3 regions of the Shinella oryzae genome follow, and region 2 is predicted to be linked to each of the others. Evidence: predicted binding sites of a transcription regulator. Region 2 holds the regulator's gene; each other region holds the start of a gene.
What was found. The regulator LexA, encoded in region 2, represses DNA repair genes until DNA is damaged. The targets are predictions, from matches to a motif close to TGTTCNNNNTGTGTTCNG.
Positions count from the first base shown of each region.

Region 1: a site for LexA is predicted at 2,869-2,886, ahead of K6301_RS05555 (DNA polymerase IV). Genes of this name have one in related genera too.
Region 3: a site for LexA is predicted at 3,141-3,158, ahead of K6301_RS02580 (PA0069 family radical SAM protein). Genes of this name have one in related genera too.

Region 1 covers NZ_CP081987.1:1,124,838-1,130,261, reverse strand. Annotated here, with positions in the region: gene K6301_RS05570 (PleD family two-component system response regulator) at 583-1,950, opposite strand; gene K6301_RS05565 (response regulator) at 1,966-2,337, opposite strand; gene K6301_RS05560 (DUF3572 domain-containing protein) at 2,479-2,778, shown strand; gene K6301_RS05555 (DNA polymerase IV) at 2,890-4,236, shown strand; gene K6301_RS05550 (L,D-transpeptidase family protein) at 4,368-5,424, shown strand, end outside.
Region 2 covers NZ_CP081987.1:1,307,268-1,312,691, forward strand. Annotated here, with positions in the region: gene K6301_RS06550 (ComEC/Rec2 family competence protein) at 1-2,493, shown strand, start outside; gene lexA (transcriptional repressor LexA) at 2,686-3,408, opposite strand; gene K6301_RS06560 (molybdopterin molybdotransferase MoeA) at 3,502-4,725, opposite strand; gene moaC (cyclic pyranopterin monophosphate synthase MoaC) at 4,725-5,219, opposite strand; gene trpC (indole-3-glycerol phosphate synthase TrpC) at 5,219-5,424, opposite strand, start outside.
Region 3 covers NZ_CP081987.1:525,620-531,043, forward strand. Annotated here, with positions in the region: gene K6301_RS02565 (F0F1 ATP synthase subunit B) at 1-360, shown strand, start outside; gene K6301_RS02570 (F0F1 ATP synthase subunit B) at 371-856, shown strand; gene K6301_RS02575 (ribonuclease HII) at 1,064-1,714, opposite strand; gene K6301_RS02580 (PA0069 family radical SAM protein) at 1,924-3,081, opposite strand; gene K6301_RS02585 (glycosyltransferase family protein) at 3,252-3,788, shown strand; gene moaB (molybdenum cofactor biosynthesis protein B) at 3,795-4,343, opposite strand; gene K6301_RS02595 (4-(cytidine 5'-diphospho)-2-C-methyl-D-erythritol kinase) at 4,330-5,226, opposite strand; gene K6301_RS02600 (tetratricopeptide repeat protein) at 5,231-5,424, opposite strand, start outside.

The DNA of each region.
Region 1 (5,424 bases), 180 kb from region 2:
CGGCATTCTTTACGTAAGCCGAATCGAAAACGCCGCCCTCCTTGCGGAGAGCGGCGCGGAATTGGGGGTCGGTCAGGCACGACGACGGCACGAGGATTCCGTAGTTGTCGTTACTGACCGACCGACCCCACGACCCAGGAGATGCGGCGGACCTAGCATCATGGGGTAACCGGTTGTACGGGATCATATCCCGTCCACGAGTTGAGCATCGCCCGGAAACGAAAAAAAATCAACGAATTCTTAACGCTCCACCACCCGTGCGTTGTCTCATAGTTAATCGCCGTCCGATTTTCTGTCACGAAAACGAGACAGTTTGCGACGCCGTTGCAACCAAGTGGTGAAGAGGACAAAAGCCGAACACATCAGAAGCCGCATGCACGGCCTGATTGCACAATCGACAAGATATTGATAAATTTCGGCAAAATGAAACCACGGCGCTATAGCCAGATTTCACTACAGCGGAAGACGCTTGCGCAATACGTTCCCGGGTCGTGAGCCGGCTTCTTAATTTTGGCAGCCGGTATAAAAAGTCTATCCGGCCGGCAGCGCCGAGATGGCTGTGGACAAAGGTCGCAGTGCCGTTCAGGCCGCCGCTGCCACGACCCGATTGCGGCCGGAACGCTTGGCTTCATAGAGCGCGTTGTCGGCACGTTTCAGCAGCGCATCCGGGGTGTCACCACCTGGCAGCATGGCGGCAATGCCGAGCGATGCCGTCACGGAAAGAGCAACATCCGTGCCCGGGATGCGGAACGGCTCGGACTCGACGATCGCGCGCAGGCGTTCTGCAACGCCGGCCGCCATGTCCGGTGTCGTGTCGGGCATGACCAGCACGAATTCCTCCCCGCCATAGCGGCAGGCGAGATCGGCGCCGCGCACGGCCGAACGGACGCGGCTTGCAAATTCCCTGAGCACGACATCCCCGGCGTCATGGCCATAGGTGTCATTGACGAGCTTGAAGCGATCGATGTCGGTAATGCACACGGAGAGCGCCCTGCCCCGTGCGGTGGCACGGTCGATCAGAAGCTTGAGGTGGTTGTCGAGATAACGACGGTTGTGCAAACCTGTCAGCCCGTCGGTGACGGCAAGCTCGATCGTCTGGCGCACGCTGGCGCGCAGGCGGTCGTTGCAACGCTTGCGGCGGATCTGCGTGAGGCTGCGGGCGATCAGCTCGTTGGGATCGATCGGCCGCATGATATAATCCGTCACGCCCAGATCGAGCGCGCGCACGATCAGGTCGTCATCGCCCTGCTCGGCGATCAGCAGGATCGGCAGGAAGCGCGTGCGCTCGAGCGACCGCAGCTGCGAGCAGAGGCGAAGAGGATCGTAATCCTCGAAATTGGCGTTGACGATGACGAGTTCGAAATTGCTCTCCGCGGCCTGGAACACCGCCGCCTGCGGATCGGACATGCAGGTGACCTCGGCAATCGGCTTCAAGGCGCGCGCGATGCGGTCCTGCGAACTGCCGCGCCCGTCGACGAGCAGGATGTCGCCGGGCTCGTCGCCCAGGCCGGTGTCCAGCCCGTCCTCCAGCGAGATGGCGCGGGCGGTGGCTGCGCGCAGACGCAGTTCGTCCGTCAGCATCTTGAGGCGAACGAGGCTCTTGACGCGCGACATGAGCTGCAGGTCGTTGACCGGCTTGGTCAGGAAATCGTCGGCGCCGGCCTTCAGGCCGCGCACGCGGTCGGACGGCTGGTCGAGCGCCGTGACCATGACGACGGGAATATGCGCGGTCCGCGGATTGGCCTTCAGCCGCTCGCAGACCTCGAAACCGTCGATGCCCGGCATCATGATGTCGAGAAGGATCAGATCGACCTGGGTACGCTCGCAGATCGACAGCGCGTCGTAACCGTTCTCGGCCGTCAGGACATCGAAATACTCCGCAAGAAGCCGCGCTTCGAGCAGCTTCACGTTTGCCGGGATGTCGTCGACGACGAGGATGCGTGCGGTCATTCTGCGGCCCCTCGCTCAGGCGTCGCCGAGATAGGTCTTGATGGTTTCGATGAACTTCGGCACGGAAATGGGCTTGGAGACATAGGCCTCGCAACCGCCCTGGCGAATGCGCTCCTCGTCACCCTTCATCGCGAATGCGGTGACGGCGATGACGGGAATGACGTGAAGCTCGTCATCCTCTTTCAGCCATTTGGTGACTTCAAGTCCAGACACTTCCGGAAGCTGGATGTCCATCAGGATCAGGTCCGGGCGGTGCTTGCGCGCCAGTTCGAGGGCTTCCATGCCGTTGCGGGTCTGAATGGTCGCATAACCGGACGCCTCGATAAGGTCCCGGAAGAGCTTCATATTCAGCTCGTTATCCTCGACAATCATGACCTGTTTGGGCATCGTGCGTCCCTGTTCCTCTGACCGGCCTTGCAAGCTTCCGACAGATAGATAAGTTGCGGCGGAGCCGAATTCAGCCAGCCGGACGACATTCACATTAGCGGCACTTGGTTGATTAAAAGGTAAATTTCCCGAGGAAAAACGATGAAGAGCCAGAAAGAGACAGCGGCGGTAGAGAGCTCCGAATCGACCGCCATCGCCATCCTCGGCTGGCTTGCCGGTGAGCCGGAACTGCTTTCCCGTTTCCTTTCGCTGACGGGCGTCCTGCCATCGGACGTGCGCCATGCGATGGACGATCCCGGCTTTCGCGCCGGCCTCGTCGATTTCCTGATGGCGCATGAGCCCACCCTTCTCGACTTCTGCGCGGCAACCGGCACGCAGCCGGAAACCGTCGTGGCGGCCCATGCCGTCTTGTCGGGACCGCACGGCGACATCGATTTTTGACCGGCGACGACACCCGCCGTGCCTGTGCACTGCGCGACGTCAGGCGACAGCCCGTCTTGAGACTCATGAACTTACGCGGTAATGTCGCGATGTTCAACTTTTGTTCCTGACATGCGCTCCGCTGCCACGCGATTTCCGGGTTTCTGCCGCGACTGCCTCTCCGGGCAGGCGGCCGACCTGCGCCGCTGTCGTGCCTGCGGCAGCCCGCGCCTTATTTACCACCCCGAACTCGACGACCTGACGCTGGCCCATATCGACTGCGACGCCTTCTATGCGGCGATCGAGAAACGTGACAATCCCGAACTGGCGGACAGGCCCGTCATCATCGGTGGCGGCAAGCGCGGCGTGGTGTCGACCGCCTGTTATGTCGCGCGCATCCATGGCGTGCGCTCGGCCATGCCGATGTTCAAGGCGCTGGAAGCCTGCCCCGACGCGGTGGTGATCCGGCCCGACATGGAGAAGTATGCGCGTGTCGGCCGGCAGATACGCACCATGATGCAGGAACTGACGCCGCTGGTGCAGCCGCTGTCGATCGACGAGGCCTTCCTGGAGCTGAAAGGCACCGAGCGGCTGCATCACGATACCCCGGCCCGCGTGCTCGCCCGCTTCGCGCAGCGGGTCGAGAAGGAGGTGGGCATCACCATCTCCATCGGCCTGTCCTATTGCAAGTTCCTCGCCAAGGTCGCCTCCGATCTCAACAAGCCGCGCGGCTTTTCCGTCATCGGCGAGGCGGAGGCGCTCGCCTTCCTCAAGGACAAGCCGGTTCGCGTCATCTGGGGTGTCGGAAAGGCCTTCGCGCAGACCCTGGAGAGCGACGGCATCCGCACCGTCGGCCAGCTCCAGACCATGGAGGAGACGGACCTGATGCGGCGCTACGGCATCATGGGCAAGCGCCTCTTCAACCTCTCCCGCGGGCAGGACGACCGCGAGGTCCACGCCAATGAAGCGGCCAAGAGCGTATCGGCGGAAACCACCTTCTTCGACGATATCTGGCGCTATGACGATCTTGTCGCCCATCTTCGCCAGTTGAGCGAAAAGGTCGCGAGCCGCCTGCGCAAGTCGCAGATCGCCGGCCATACGGTGGTGCTCAAGCTCAAGAGTGCCGATTTCAAGAGCCGGACGCGCAACCGCAAGCTCGAGGACCCCACCATGCTGGCCGACCGGATCTTCCGCACCGGCATGGAGCTTCTGCGCAAGGAAGCCGACGGCACGAAGTACCGGCTCATCGGCATCGGCGTCAGCGACCTCACGGATTCCGGCCGCGCCGACCCGCCCGACCTGGTCGATCCCGCCGCCAGCCGCCGCGCCGCGGCCGAAGCAGCGATGAACACGCTGCGCGACAAGTTCGGCAAGGCAAGCGTGGAGACCGGCTACACGTTCGGCCGCTCCGGCCCCGAGCGAACTCACGGAAAAGTGAGCCTGAAGGCCGTGGGGAAATTCGACGACCCGAGCGAATAAATCCCGGCAAACCGGCGTTTTCCTCTGTATCGGGATGGCACGGCAGGGGACATCGGAACGGTGCATCAAGTGTTCCTTAAACCGGATGCACTAGGATTATCCCCGGTTTGTATTGCGTACGGGTGGGTTACATGAAGTTTCGTCTTGCCGCTGGCATGAGCATTCTAGGACTGATGCTGAGTTGTACGAGCGCCCTTGGCGGCACGCTCGAAGGGCCGCTCCAGATCGTGGTGTCCAAGGATCTCCAGGAATTGAAGATCTACGATGGCGGCGTGGTCGTGGCGACCTCGCGCGTTTCCACCGGCAAGGCCGGCCACTCGACACCGACGGGCATCTTCTCCATTCTCGAAAAGAAGCGCACGCACTTCTCCAACATCTATGATAGCGCGCCGATGCCCTTCATGCAGCGGCTGACCTGGTCGGGAATCGCGCTGCACGCCTCCAACAGCGTGCCCTCCTACCCGGCTTCGCACGGCTGCGTGCGCCTGCCCAACGATTTCGCCAAGACGCTGTTTTCCGCCACCCGTCGTGGCGGGCATGTCCTGATCTCCGACCGGGACGTCGCGCCGCAACGCGTGGTTCATGCCGCGCTCTTCAAGCCTTCCATCGTCGTGCCGGATACGCCCCTGCTTTCCGATGCCGGCCTGCGGCCCGCGCTGATCGAGGCCGGCGACAAGAGCGTCGAGGTCGCGATGACCGAGCCCAAGCCGTCGGCGGTCGAGCCCGTCGTCGTCAAGACCGAGCAGGACCCGATCCGCATCCTGATCACCCGCCGCGGCGAGCGCGAAGCGCTGCTCGACCTGCAGGCGCTGCTCAACACGCTGGGTTACGACGCCGGCGTACCGGACGGCCGCCACGGCAAGCAGACGATCACGGCCATCCGCGCCTTCCAGCTGGCGGAGGGATTGAAGGAGGACGGCATGGCGACGCCTGCGCTCGTTGCCGCCGTCTATGCCAAAGCCGGCAAGGGTGCACCGCCGAACGGCCAGATCCTCGTGCGGCAGAAGTTCAAGCCGCTCGTTGAGGAAGCGATCACCATCCGCCAGCCGGAGGTGGCACTGGGCACGCATTTCCTGCTCGCGCGCGCCGTCGATGCCGACAAGGGCACGGCCGAATGGTACGGCGTTAGCATGGACAACCAGCTGCCGCGATCGGCCCTGAAGCGGCTCGGAATCACCACCGAGGCGG
Region 2 (5,424 bases):
GAGCGGGCCGCGAAGGCCTATAAGTGGGATGTCCGGCCAGGCGATGGCGCGGTGCCCGCTGCGTTCGACGATGCTCCTGCGCCGGCTGGGACATCCGCGCCGTGGTACAGTCAGGCTTTGGTCTGGCTCCGGCCGCGCCGCGCCGTCCGAGAAAGCCTGTCGGAGGCGCTGGTCGAGGAGCGCGGCCACGGGCACTTCTTCCTGTTCGTTCCGGTCTTCCTTGGAATAGGCGCGGCTCTCTGGTTTGCCGCCGAGGCCGATCCACCGATTTATGCCATGGTGCTAGGGGCCATCGCCACCGCGGTGCCCGCCTGGCGGCTTCGACATCGCGAGGATTTGGGCGCGATCCTGGCGGGTGGCGCGTTCCTCGTTCCGATCGGCATGCTTCTCGCAGCGCTCGAAAGTGCACGGCTCGATACCGTCATTCTCGACACGCCCGTGACGACCGTGATCGAAGGGCGGGTGCTGGCGCGCGAAAGCGGTGCGGGCAACGCGATCCGGTATCGCATCGCGCTGGAGAAGACGCGCGAGCCGGCTCTGAAACGCGCGCCGCAGGTTGTTACGCTTCTGGCGCGAAGCCGTCACGACCCCATCGCCATCGGCCACGGCATATCGGGCCGGGCGCGTCTTGGGCCACCCTCGGGCCCGGCCCTGGCCGGCCTCAACGACTTCGCCTTCGACGCATATTTCGCCGGCACGGGCGCGGTCGGTTATTTCTACAGTGCGCCGGTCGCAATCGAGACCGCTCCGACCGGGTGGAGCTACCGCATATCGCAGCGGATCGCGATATGGCGAAACAACCTGACCGAGCATATCCGAGGACGCATCGGGGGCGATGCCGGCGCGATCGCCGCGGCTCTGGTGACGGCGGAACAGCGGGCGATCAGCGAGGAGACGGTGGAGGCGCTCCGCCAGGCCGGGCTCGCCCATGTCCTGGCCATTTCCGGTCTCAACATGGTGCTCGCGGCCGGCACGTTCCTTGTCGGCGCGCGCATGCTGATGGCGCTCATACCGGGCTTTGCCGAACGATTTCCCACGCGCAAGATCGCGGCGGGCGGTGCACTCCTCATGGTCACGCTTTACATTCTCGTGTCGGGCGGCGCGATCTCGGCCGTCCGGTCATGGATCATGATCTGCGTGATGCTGATCGCCGTGCTCTTCGGCCGCTCCGCCATCAGTATGCGCAATGTGGCGCTGTCGGCCATCATCATCCTCGCCGTCACGCCTTCCGCCATCACCAATCCCGGCTTCCAGATGTCCTACGCCGCAACGCTCGGCCTCGTCGCCGGTTATGCGGCGTGGCGCGAGCGGCCCGTGCGCAAGGAGGGCAAAGGCGGCGCGTTGCGCTTGACCGGCGGCGTGGCCGGGCGCTTCTTCGGCGGACTTCTGCTGTCGTCGGCGATCGGAAGCCTGTCGACGCTGATCTACTCCATCGGCCACTTTCACCGCGTGCCGGCCTACGGGCTTGCCGGCAACCTGCTGGCCATGCCGGCGATCAGCGCGATCGTCATGCCCTTTGGCCTCATCGCCGTCCTGCTCATGCCCTTCGGGCTGGATGCCGTTCCCTTTGCCATCATGGGCAAGGGCATCGAATGGATGATCGCGCTGGCGTCGTGGGTTTCGAGCTGGAAGGGCGGGGATATCGTCACCGGTAAAATTCCCATGTCCGCCTTCCTGCTGATCGGTGTCGGCGGGGGGCTGCTCTGTATCCTGCGCACGCGGCTGCGGCATGCCGGGACGGTCTTCATTGTCGCCGGTGCGCTGGTGGCCCTTTGGCCGTCCACGCGCGGGAAACCGGAACTGCTCATCTCCGAAGACGGGCGTCTGGTTGCGATCCTGCGCGGCGATGCGGTTGCCACGAACCGCGCCAAGCCGCCGGGTTTCATCTACGACCAATGGCGTCGCGCGATGCGGCTCGGCGACCTGACCAAGCCGGAACTGCGAAAGACCGCCGACCTGCTGCTGGCGGAGACGGCGACGGAGAAAGCCGCTGCCGGGACCGACAGGAAACGACCGCGCCGCAAGGCGGACAGGACGAAGGCGAAGGACGCGATGACGGAGGCTATCGCGGCAGCGCGACAGGCGCATACCTTCGTCTGCGAGGCGAAGGCCTTCTGCGCTGCCGTTTCGCCGAGCAGCTGGACGATCGTCACCCTTGAGGATACGGCCTTTCTGGGCACGGCCTGCGACACGGCTGATCTCGTCGTCGTACCCTTCGCCCTGCGGCTCGACAGCTGCCGCTCGGGTGCGAGGCTTGTGACCGCACGTCATCTGCGCCGAACGGGCGCTTTGGAAATCACGCCGCCGATCGACGATCCCACCGCAAGCCTCGCCGGCGCGACCGACATGCCGGCCGTGGAAACCTTGGCGCGCGCCTGGTCAAGGCATCGCACCTATGACTGGCGCAGCGACACTTTCGAAACGGCAGCCGCAACGCCGCCGGCAGAGACTGAGACCAAGGAGGTCGATCGCTCGCCTCTTCAATTGCCATGAAGTCAGCCGAGCGGCCAAGCTTCCCGATTTGCAGCGATCGTAGAAAAAGCCACCTGACCGCACGCTATCGCTAACGGCAGAGCACCGGGCGAAGCGAGGGGAGACCTTAGCCGCCAAGCTCCATCATACCCGAGCTGCGGTCCTGAACTGACAAGACGCTCACCACGCGCTATAATGCTTGTCCAATGCGTCTCAATGATACCGGCGGATAAGCCCCACGAGCTTGCCCTGGATCTTGACCCGGTCGGGCCCGAAGATCCGGGTCTCGTAGGCCGGGTTCGCGGCTTCAAGCGCGATGGACGCGCCCTTGCGGCGGAAGCGCTTCAGCGTCGCCTCTTCGTCGTCGACGAGAGCAACGATGATTTCACCGGGATTGGCGGTGCTGGCGTTGCGGATGATGACCGTGTCGCCATCGAGAATGCCGGCCTCGATCATCGAATCGCCCTTCACCTCGAGCGCATAGTGATCGCCGTTGCCGATCATTTCGGCCGGGACGGTGATCTCGTGCGTGTTGTTCTGGATGGCGGAGATCGGAACGCCGGCGGCGATACGGCCCATGACCGGAACGGAAACAGACGACGACATGGTCGGCTGTGGCGCCACGGGCTTGGATGGCGTCACGGCGGGGGGCTGCTTGCCGAGGCTGCCTTCGATGACCGACGGCGAAAATCCGCGGCGCGGCTGGAGGCTTGGCGAATAGGCCTCCGGAAGCTTGATCACCTCGAGCGCGCGGGCCCGATTCGGCAGGCGGCGGATGAAGCCTCGTTCTTCAAGCGCCGTGATGAGGCGGTGGATGCCCGACTTCGAGGCGAGATCCAAGGCATCCTTCATCTCGTCGAAGGACGGAGGAATGCCGGATTCCTTCATACGCTCGTGAATGAACAGGAGCAGTTCCTGTTGTTTGCGCGTCAGCATGGCCTCTCCAACGAGAATCGTGAAACAAATCCAGAACAGACACTATCCGTTCCACATGTGTTCCGCAAGGGCCTGCGCGCACAATAATACCATTCAGGCCGCCGGTTCCCTGAGAACGAGGACGTCGCAGAGCGCGCCGGGCTCCTCTGCCGGTGCATGCGGCGGGCGGATCAGCAACCCTTCGGATTCGGCGAAGATCTTCATCATCGACGAATCCTGCTTGTCGAAAGGCGTGACGAGGAGACCGCCGTCCGGGCCGCGCACGAGTCGCGCACGAATGTAATCCTGCCGGCGGTCGTTCTGCTTGAGCGGCACGGCGGCGGCGGCCGGGCGCACCCGGTTCATCGCGGGCAGGCGCGCGAGTTTGCGGACCAGCGGTTCCAGATAGAGATAGGAGCAGACAAGGCTGGAGACGGGATTGCCGGGCAGGCCGATCACCTGGATATCGCCGAGGCGGCCGACCATCAGCGGCTTGCCAGGACGCATGGCGATGCGCCAGAAATCGAGTGCCATGCCGGCCTCGCCGAGCACGGGCTGAACGAGATCGAAATCGCCGACGGATGCGCCGCCGAGCGTCACCAACACGTCGATGTCCATTTCCAGCGCCCGGCGCACGGCATCCAATATGGTCTGCTTGTCGTCTCTCACGATGCCCAGATCGATCACCTCTGCGCCGGCTTCGCGCGCGATGGCCGCGACGCCGAAGCTGTTGGAGGCGATGATCTGGCTTGCACCGGGCGTCTCTCCCGGCGGCACGAGTTCGTCGCCCGTCGCAAGGATCGCGACCCGCGGGCGCGAATAGACGGGCAGGTCCGGGTGGTTCATGGCCGCCGCAACGGTCAGCCGGCCGGCATCCAGCACCTGGCCGGCCTTCAGCACAACCTCGCCGTCGGTGAAATCCTGCCCCCGCGGGCGGATATGGCGGCCCTTGGGCGTGAGGAACGTCGTGCGGATGCGGCCGTCTTCCAGAAGCTCGGTGTCTTCCTGAAGGATGACCGTATCGGCGAAGGCCGGCAGCGGCGCACCGGTGAAGATACGAACCGCTTCCCCCGGGCCCGCCGTGCCGTCGAAAGCGTGGCCGGCGGAGGACAGGCCGGCGACCCTGAGCACCGATCCGACCTCCGCGATGTCGGCGTGGCGGACGGCATAACCGTCCATCGCCGAATTGTCGAAAGGCGGCTGAGTGAGGCGGGCGGCGACATCGTCGGCCAGCACGCGTCCAGCGGCGTCGTGGAGCGGGACGCTTTCCGTCCGCCTCACCGGCTTGGCCGCGGACAGCAGGCGGTTGAGGGCGTCGGCAACGAGAAGAAGGGACATCAGCCGTCCCTGCGCTTGTAGTCGCCGGAACGGCCGCCGGATTTTTCGACGAGGCGAATGCCGCCGATTTCCATCTCGCGGTCGACCGCCTTTGCCATGTCGTAGATGGTCAGGCACGCGACGCTGACGGCGGTCAGCGCCTCCATCTCCACGCCGGTGCGGCCGGTGAGCTTGGCCATGGCCTCGATGCGCAGCCCGGGCAGGGCGTGGTCCTCGCGGATTTCCACGGAAACCTTGCTGAGCATCAGCGGGTGGCAGAGCGGAATGAGGCTGGACGTCTGCTTGGCGGCCATGATGCCTGCGAGGCGCGCCGTGCCGATGACGTCGCCCTTCTTCGCATCGCCCTTGAGAATGAGGTCGAGCGTGGCGGGCAGCATGCGTACGAAACCTTCCGCCACGGCTATCCGCACCGTTTCCGCCTTGTCGCCGACATCGACCATATGGGCTTCGCCGGCGGCATCGATATGGGTGAGCGTGCGGGCGTCGTCGCCCATCATTCCGCCGCCAGCATGTCGGCGGAGCCGGTCAGCAGGTCGCGCGTCGCCGCCGTCACGTCATCCTTGCGCATCAGGCTTTCGCCGACGAGGAAGGTGGAGATGCCGACCTTGGCGAGGCGCTGGCAATCGGCATGGGTAAACACGCCGCTCTCGCCCACGAGCAGCCGGTCCTCCGGCACCATGCCGGCGAGCTTTTCAGAAA
Region 3 (5,424 bases), 780 kb from region 2:
CACGACCGCATCGCGCAGGATCTCGACGAAGCGTCCCGCCTGAAGGCGGAAGCCGACGCAGCGATCGCTTCCTACGAACAGGAACTCGCCGCGGCCCGCGCCAAGGGCAATGCGATCGCCGCGACCGCGCGCGACGAAGCCAAGGCCAAGGCCGACGCAGAACGCGCCCAGATCGAAGCCTCGCTGCAGGACAAGATCGCCGGCGCGGAAACGCGTATCGCCGAAATCAAGGCCAAGGCGCTTGCCGATGTCGGCACGATCGCCGAGGAAACGACAGCAGCCGTCGTCGAACAGCTGATCGGCGCCAAGGCCAGCAAGACCGAGATCGCTTCGGCCGTGAAGTCGGCAGCGGGCGAATAAGGAGGATACCATGGCATTCGACGCAACATTCTATGCCTTTGTCGGCCTCCTGCTGTTCCTTGCCCTCATCGCCTATCTCAAGGTTCCGGGCATGATGGCAAAGGGTCTCGACGCCCGCGCCGAGAAGATCCAGAACGAGCTGGCGGAAGCCAAGCGTCTTCGCGAGGAAGCCCAGCACCTGCTCGCCGAATACCAGCGCAAGCGCAAGGATGCCGAGGCGGAAGCCGCAAGCATCGTCGCGGCCGCTGAACGCGAAGCCAGCGCGCTGACCGCCGACGCCAAGCAGAAGACCGAGGAATACGTGACCCGCCGCACGGCGCTCTCCGAGCAGAAGATCAAGCAGGCGGAAGCCGACGCGATCAACGCCGTGCGCGCCGCCGCCGTCGACCTCGCTGTCGCGGCCGCCGAGAAGGTCATCGCCGCAAAGGCCGATGCCGCAACCGGCAACGCGCTCTTCAACAACGCGATCAGCGAAGTGAAAAGCCGCCTCAACTGAGGCCGCTATCACCGATGTCTTAAAAAAGGCCGGAGCGATCCGGCCTTTTTTGCGTCCGGCTTGTGCCGCGCCTCGATGTGTGCTGGGGCCTCCATGTCGGCAGGCAGACGCGAAATTGTCGCACCTCTGCCGGATGGCAGCCAAGCGTGCGCGCGTCGGGATATCCCGCCCGGAGCGGATGATCGGCGTCTCGACGGAGGGGGCGGATCACTCCTTGCGCAACGGACGGAAGCTCATGCGGTGGAGGCGGCAGGGGCCGATCGATTCGATGGCGGTGCGGTGCACCTGTGTCGCGTAACCGGCATGCACGGCGAAACCGTATCCCGGATAGGTCTCTTCCGCGCGCGCCATCATCCTGTCGCGCATCACCTTGGCGACGATCGATGCGGCCGAGATGGAAACGGAAAGCGCGTCACCCTTGATGACGGCGCGGCCCTCGCAGGCAAGGCCCGGCGGCACGTCGCGGCCGTCCGTCAGCACCAGTTTCGGCGCCACTTCGAGGCCCGCGACAGCGCGGCGCATGGCATCGAGGCTCGCCTTGCGGATATCGATCGTATCGATGCGCCGCGAGGAGCTGGAGGCGACGGATACGAAGGCGGTTTCCATGATACGGGCGAACAGCATTTCGCGTCTGGCGGCGCTCAATTGCTTAGAATCGTGAAGACCGTCGGGAATATTGTCGGGGTCGAGCACGACCGCCGCCGCGACGACGGGTCCGGCGAGAGGCCCGCGCCCGGCCTCATCCGTGCCGGCGACGGGCCAGAGGCCGCGTTTTTTCGCCGCCATTTCCATCGAGAAGTCGGGCCCTTCGGGCATATCGAAAAGAAGGCGGGAATCGGAGGATGTGCTCTTGGCCATGCGGGGACCTTGCACATCCGTCCGATTCCCTGCAAGTCCTCCGACAGGGGCGGCGGTCGGAGGAACACCCGGCGCGTCCAGGGGATGACGCGACCGGAAGAGGTTTTGCAAGATCTGCACCGACGCGGCGCGGGTCTCACACATTCAGTTCAAGAGCGCGATGCCTGTCCCAACGACCTCGAACCCGTGCGCGCGTCGCGCCGGCGCCATCACAGCAGGGACAACTGCACGCCGCTGCCCGACGGCGGAACGAACTGGTCGCCGGAGAGGTTGCGGCGCGTCCGCGTCAGTTCCAGCCGCTTGCTGGCCATTTCGAAGCGCCGGGCGATCTGCCATGCATAGGGACCGGCGCCCTTCATGCGCTTGCCGAATTCCGCGTCGTAATCCTTGCCGTCGCGCATGGAGCGCACGAGCGACATGACGTGGCGGTAGCGGTCCGGGTAGTTGCGCAGCAGCCATTCGCGGAAGAGGGGGCTCACCTCCAGCGGCAGGCGCAGGAGCACATAGCTCGCCTCCATCGCCCCCGCCGCCTTGCCCGAATCGAGCACCTTCTCGATCTCGTGGTCGTTGAGACCGGGAATGATCGGCGCCATCATGATGGCGGTCGGAATGCCCGCATCGGAAAGCGCGCGGATTGCTTCCAGCCGGCGCGACGGGGTCGCCGCGCGCGGTTCCATGGTGCGGGCGAGCTTGCGGTCGAGCGTCGTCACCGACATGCCGACCCAGGCAAGGCCGCGGGCGGCCATGCGGGAGAGAATGTCGATGTCGCGCATGACGAGTGCCGACTTGGTGACGATCGACACCGGATGGTTGGCCTTGTCGAGCACTTCGAGGATCTGGCGCATGATGCGCCATTCCTTCTCGATGGGCTGGTAGGGATCGGTATTGGTGCCGATGGCGATGACGCGCGGCTTGTAGCCGGGCTTGGACAATTCGCGTTCGAGCAGCTTCGGCGCATCCGGCTTGGCGAAGAGCTTCGCCTCGAAGTCGAGGCCGGCGGAGAGGCCCATGAAGGCATGGGTCGGGCGCGCAAAGCAGTAGATGCAGCCATGCTCGCAGCCACGATAGGGATTGATAGAGCGGTCGAAGGGAATATCCGGCGATTCGTTGCGGGTGATGATGGTGCGCGGCTTCTCGACCTGGACTTCGGTGCGGAAGGGCGGAAGTTCCTCCAGCGTCTGCCAGCCGTCGTCGAAGCTCTCCCGCGTCACCGGCTCGAAGCGGCCGGTGAAGTTGAGCCCGGCGCCCCGGCCGCGGCGGCGCTCTCCATCGACGCGCATGCCCGTATCAGCCAGCAGCGCTTCGGCAACATCCTTCGTATGGCCGGGCGCAAGGGCGCCCTGCCTGAGGTTTGCAAGATCGTTCATGGCTATCTCCGGCGGGGCGTCTCGCCCCGGTTCAATGACTATATTCCTATAATCGAAACGAGAACAATGCAAGAACAAAATCGTGCCCGCTAACCATGTCGCCTAACCATGCGGCGATGTGCCTGCCTTGCGACGGTGGAAATTGATGCTGCGATGCGGTAGGGAGATATATGCTGACGATCATCATCGAATGCCGGGACAACGAGGCCGAGCTCGCACAGACGCTGTCGGCGCTCGTGCCGGGCGCGGTCGAGGGAGTCGTGCGGGAGGTGGTCGTGCTCGATCACGGCTCGCGCGACGGTTCCGCCCGCGTGGCCGATGCCGCAGGGTGCCGGTTTCTCACCAGCTGGGACATGAAGGATGTGGTGCGCGCCGCACGCGGCGACTGGCTGCTCCTGCTCGAACCCGGGGCGCGGCCGATGGCCGGCTGGGTCGATGCCATCGTCGACCATGTCTCGGTCAGCGCCGGCCCGGCGCGGTTCACCGGCTCGCGCAATCACCGCAGGCCGTTCCTGAAACGCTTCGGCCGCCGCGTCTCTCCGCTCGAACAGGGCTATCTCGTCAGCAAGCGGCAGGCTGCGGCCGCCGTGCGCACGGGCATGTCCCTGTCCGACATCGCAAAGGGCACCAAGACCTTTTCGCTCGTTGCCGAGATCGTGCCCGCCTGGGCGATCAGGGCGATGCGCGCGCAGCTGGTGGCGGGCTGAGGCGGCTCAGCCGGCCGAGCGCTTCAGGTGCTCGTCGAGACGCGGCATGATTTCCACGAAATTGCAGGGCATGTGCCTATAGTCGAGCTGCGCCTTGAGGATGCCGTCCCAGGCGTCCTTGCAGGCCCCAGGCGAGCCCGGCAGCACGAAGATGAATGTGGCGTTGGTAACGCCGCCCGTTGCGCGCGACTGGATCGTGGAGGTGCCGATCTTGTCATAGGAGATGCGATGGAAGACCTCCGAAAAGCCGTCCATGCGTTTCTCGAAGATCGGCTCCAGCGCCTCCGGCGTCACGTCGCGGCCGGTAAAGCCCGTGCCGCCGGTGGTGATGACGACGTCGACCGCATCCTCGCGCGTCCAGGCTTCGACCTGCGTGCGGATGGCGGCGATATCGTCGGGCACGATGGCGCGGGCGACCAGCCGGTGGCCTGCGTCCGCGATGCGCGCGACCAGCGTATCCCCCGACCGGTCGGTCTCGGGCGTGCGGGTATCCGAGACGGTCAACACCGCGATGCCGACGGGGATGAAGGGTCTCGTTTCGTCAAGGCGTGCCATCGTGTCCCTCCAGCGTTCGGGTGGCGGTGATGAACCAGTCCGGGTGCTGCTGCCTGAGCCGGGCCACCGCCGCCTCGGCCGTCGCGTCCGAATCGTATAGCGCGAAGCACGAGGCGCCGGAACCGGACATGCGCACGACGCGCGCATCCGTCGCGGCGAGATCATCAGCGAGCTCCCCGATCTGCGGGCAGAGGCGTCGGGCGGGCGGCTCCAGGTCGTTGCGCAGGCCGGCAATGGCATCCAGCCAGTCAACGGCCGCATCCCGTAGAACGAGCGGCGCATTCCGCTTGGAGGCAAGCGCACGGAACACGGCCGGCGTCGAGACGCCGACAAGCGGATTGGCCAGCACCATGGAGAGCGCGGGAAGCGCCACGGGCGTGATGTCCTCGCCGATGCCGCGCGCCAGCAAGGGCCGGCCGGCAAGGCACATGGGCACATCCGCGCCGAGCCCGATGGCGATGGCGTCGAGTCGGTCGCGAGGCAAGCCTGCCTGCCACAGGCCAAGCAGGCCGCGCAGCGTCGCGGCGGCATCCGCCGAGCCGCCGCCGATGCCGGAAGCGATGGGCAGGTTCTTTTCCAGATGGATATGCACGGGCGGGGCGGATTGCCCGGTTGCTTCCAGCGCCGCACGCAGGCGGTCCCGCGCGCGGGTGACGAGATTGTCGTTCTCGGCCGCAAGCGTAGCGGAAAAGCGGCCGGACAGCGTGAAGCGGTCTTCCCCGGCCGGTGACAGCGCGATGCGGTCGCCGAAGGCGGTGAAGGTCACCAGGCTGTCGAGGAGATGGTAGCCGTCCCCGCGCTCGCCGACCACGTGCAGCGCGAGGTTGATCTTGGCGGGCGCCGGTTCGATAACGGCAAAGCCCGAAAGGGTGTCGCCGGGCATGCGGTCAGGACTTGCGGTCCGCGGCTTTTTCTTCCGGCGCGATCTTCTGCGCGGGCTTGTCTTCCTTTGCCTCAGCCGAGGCCGGGTCCGACGGCTTGATATCGGCCAGACCGTTTTCGATCTTGTCCTTGATCTTGACGATCTCCGCGTCTTCCGGCTTTAGCCCGAGCGCGCGGTTCCACTGGAAGGTCGCTTCCA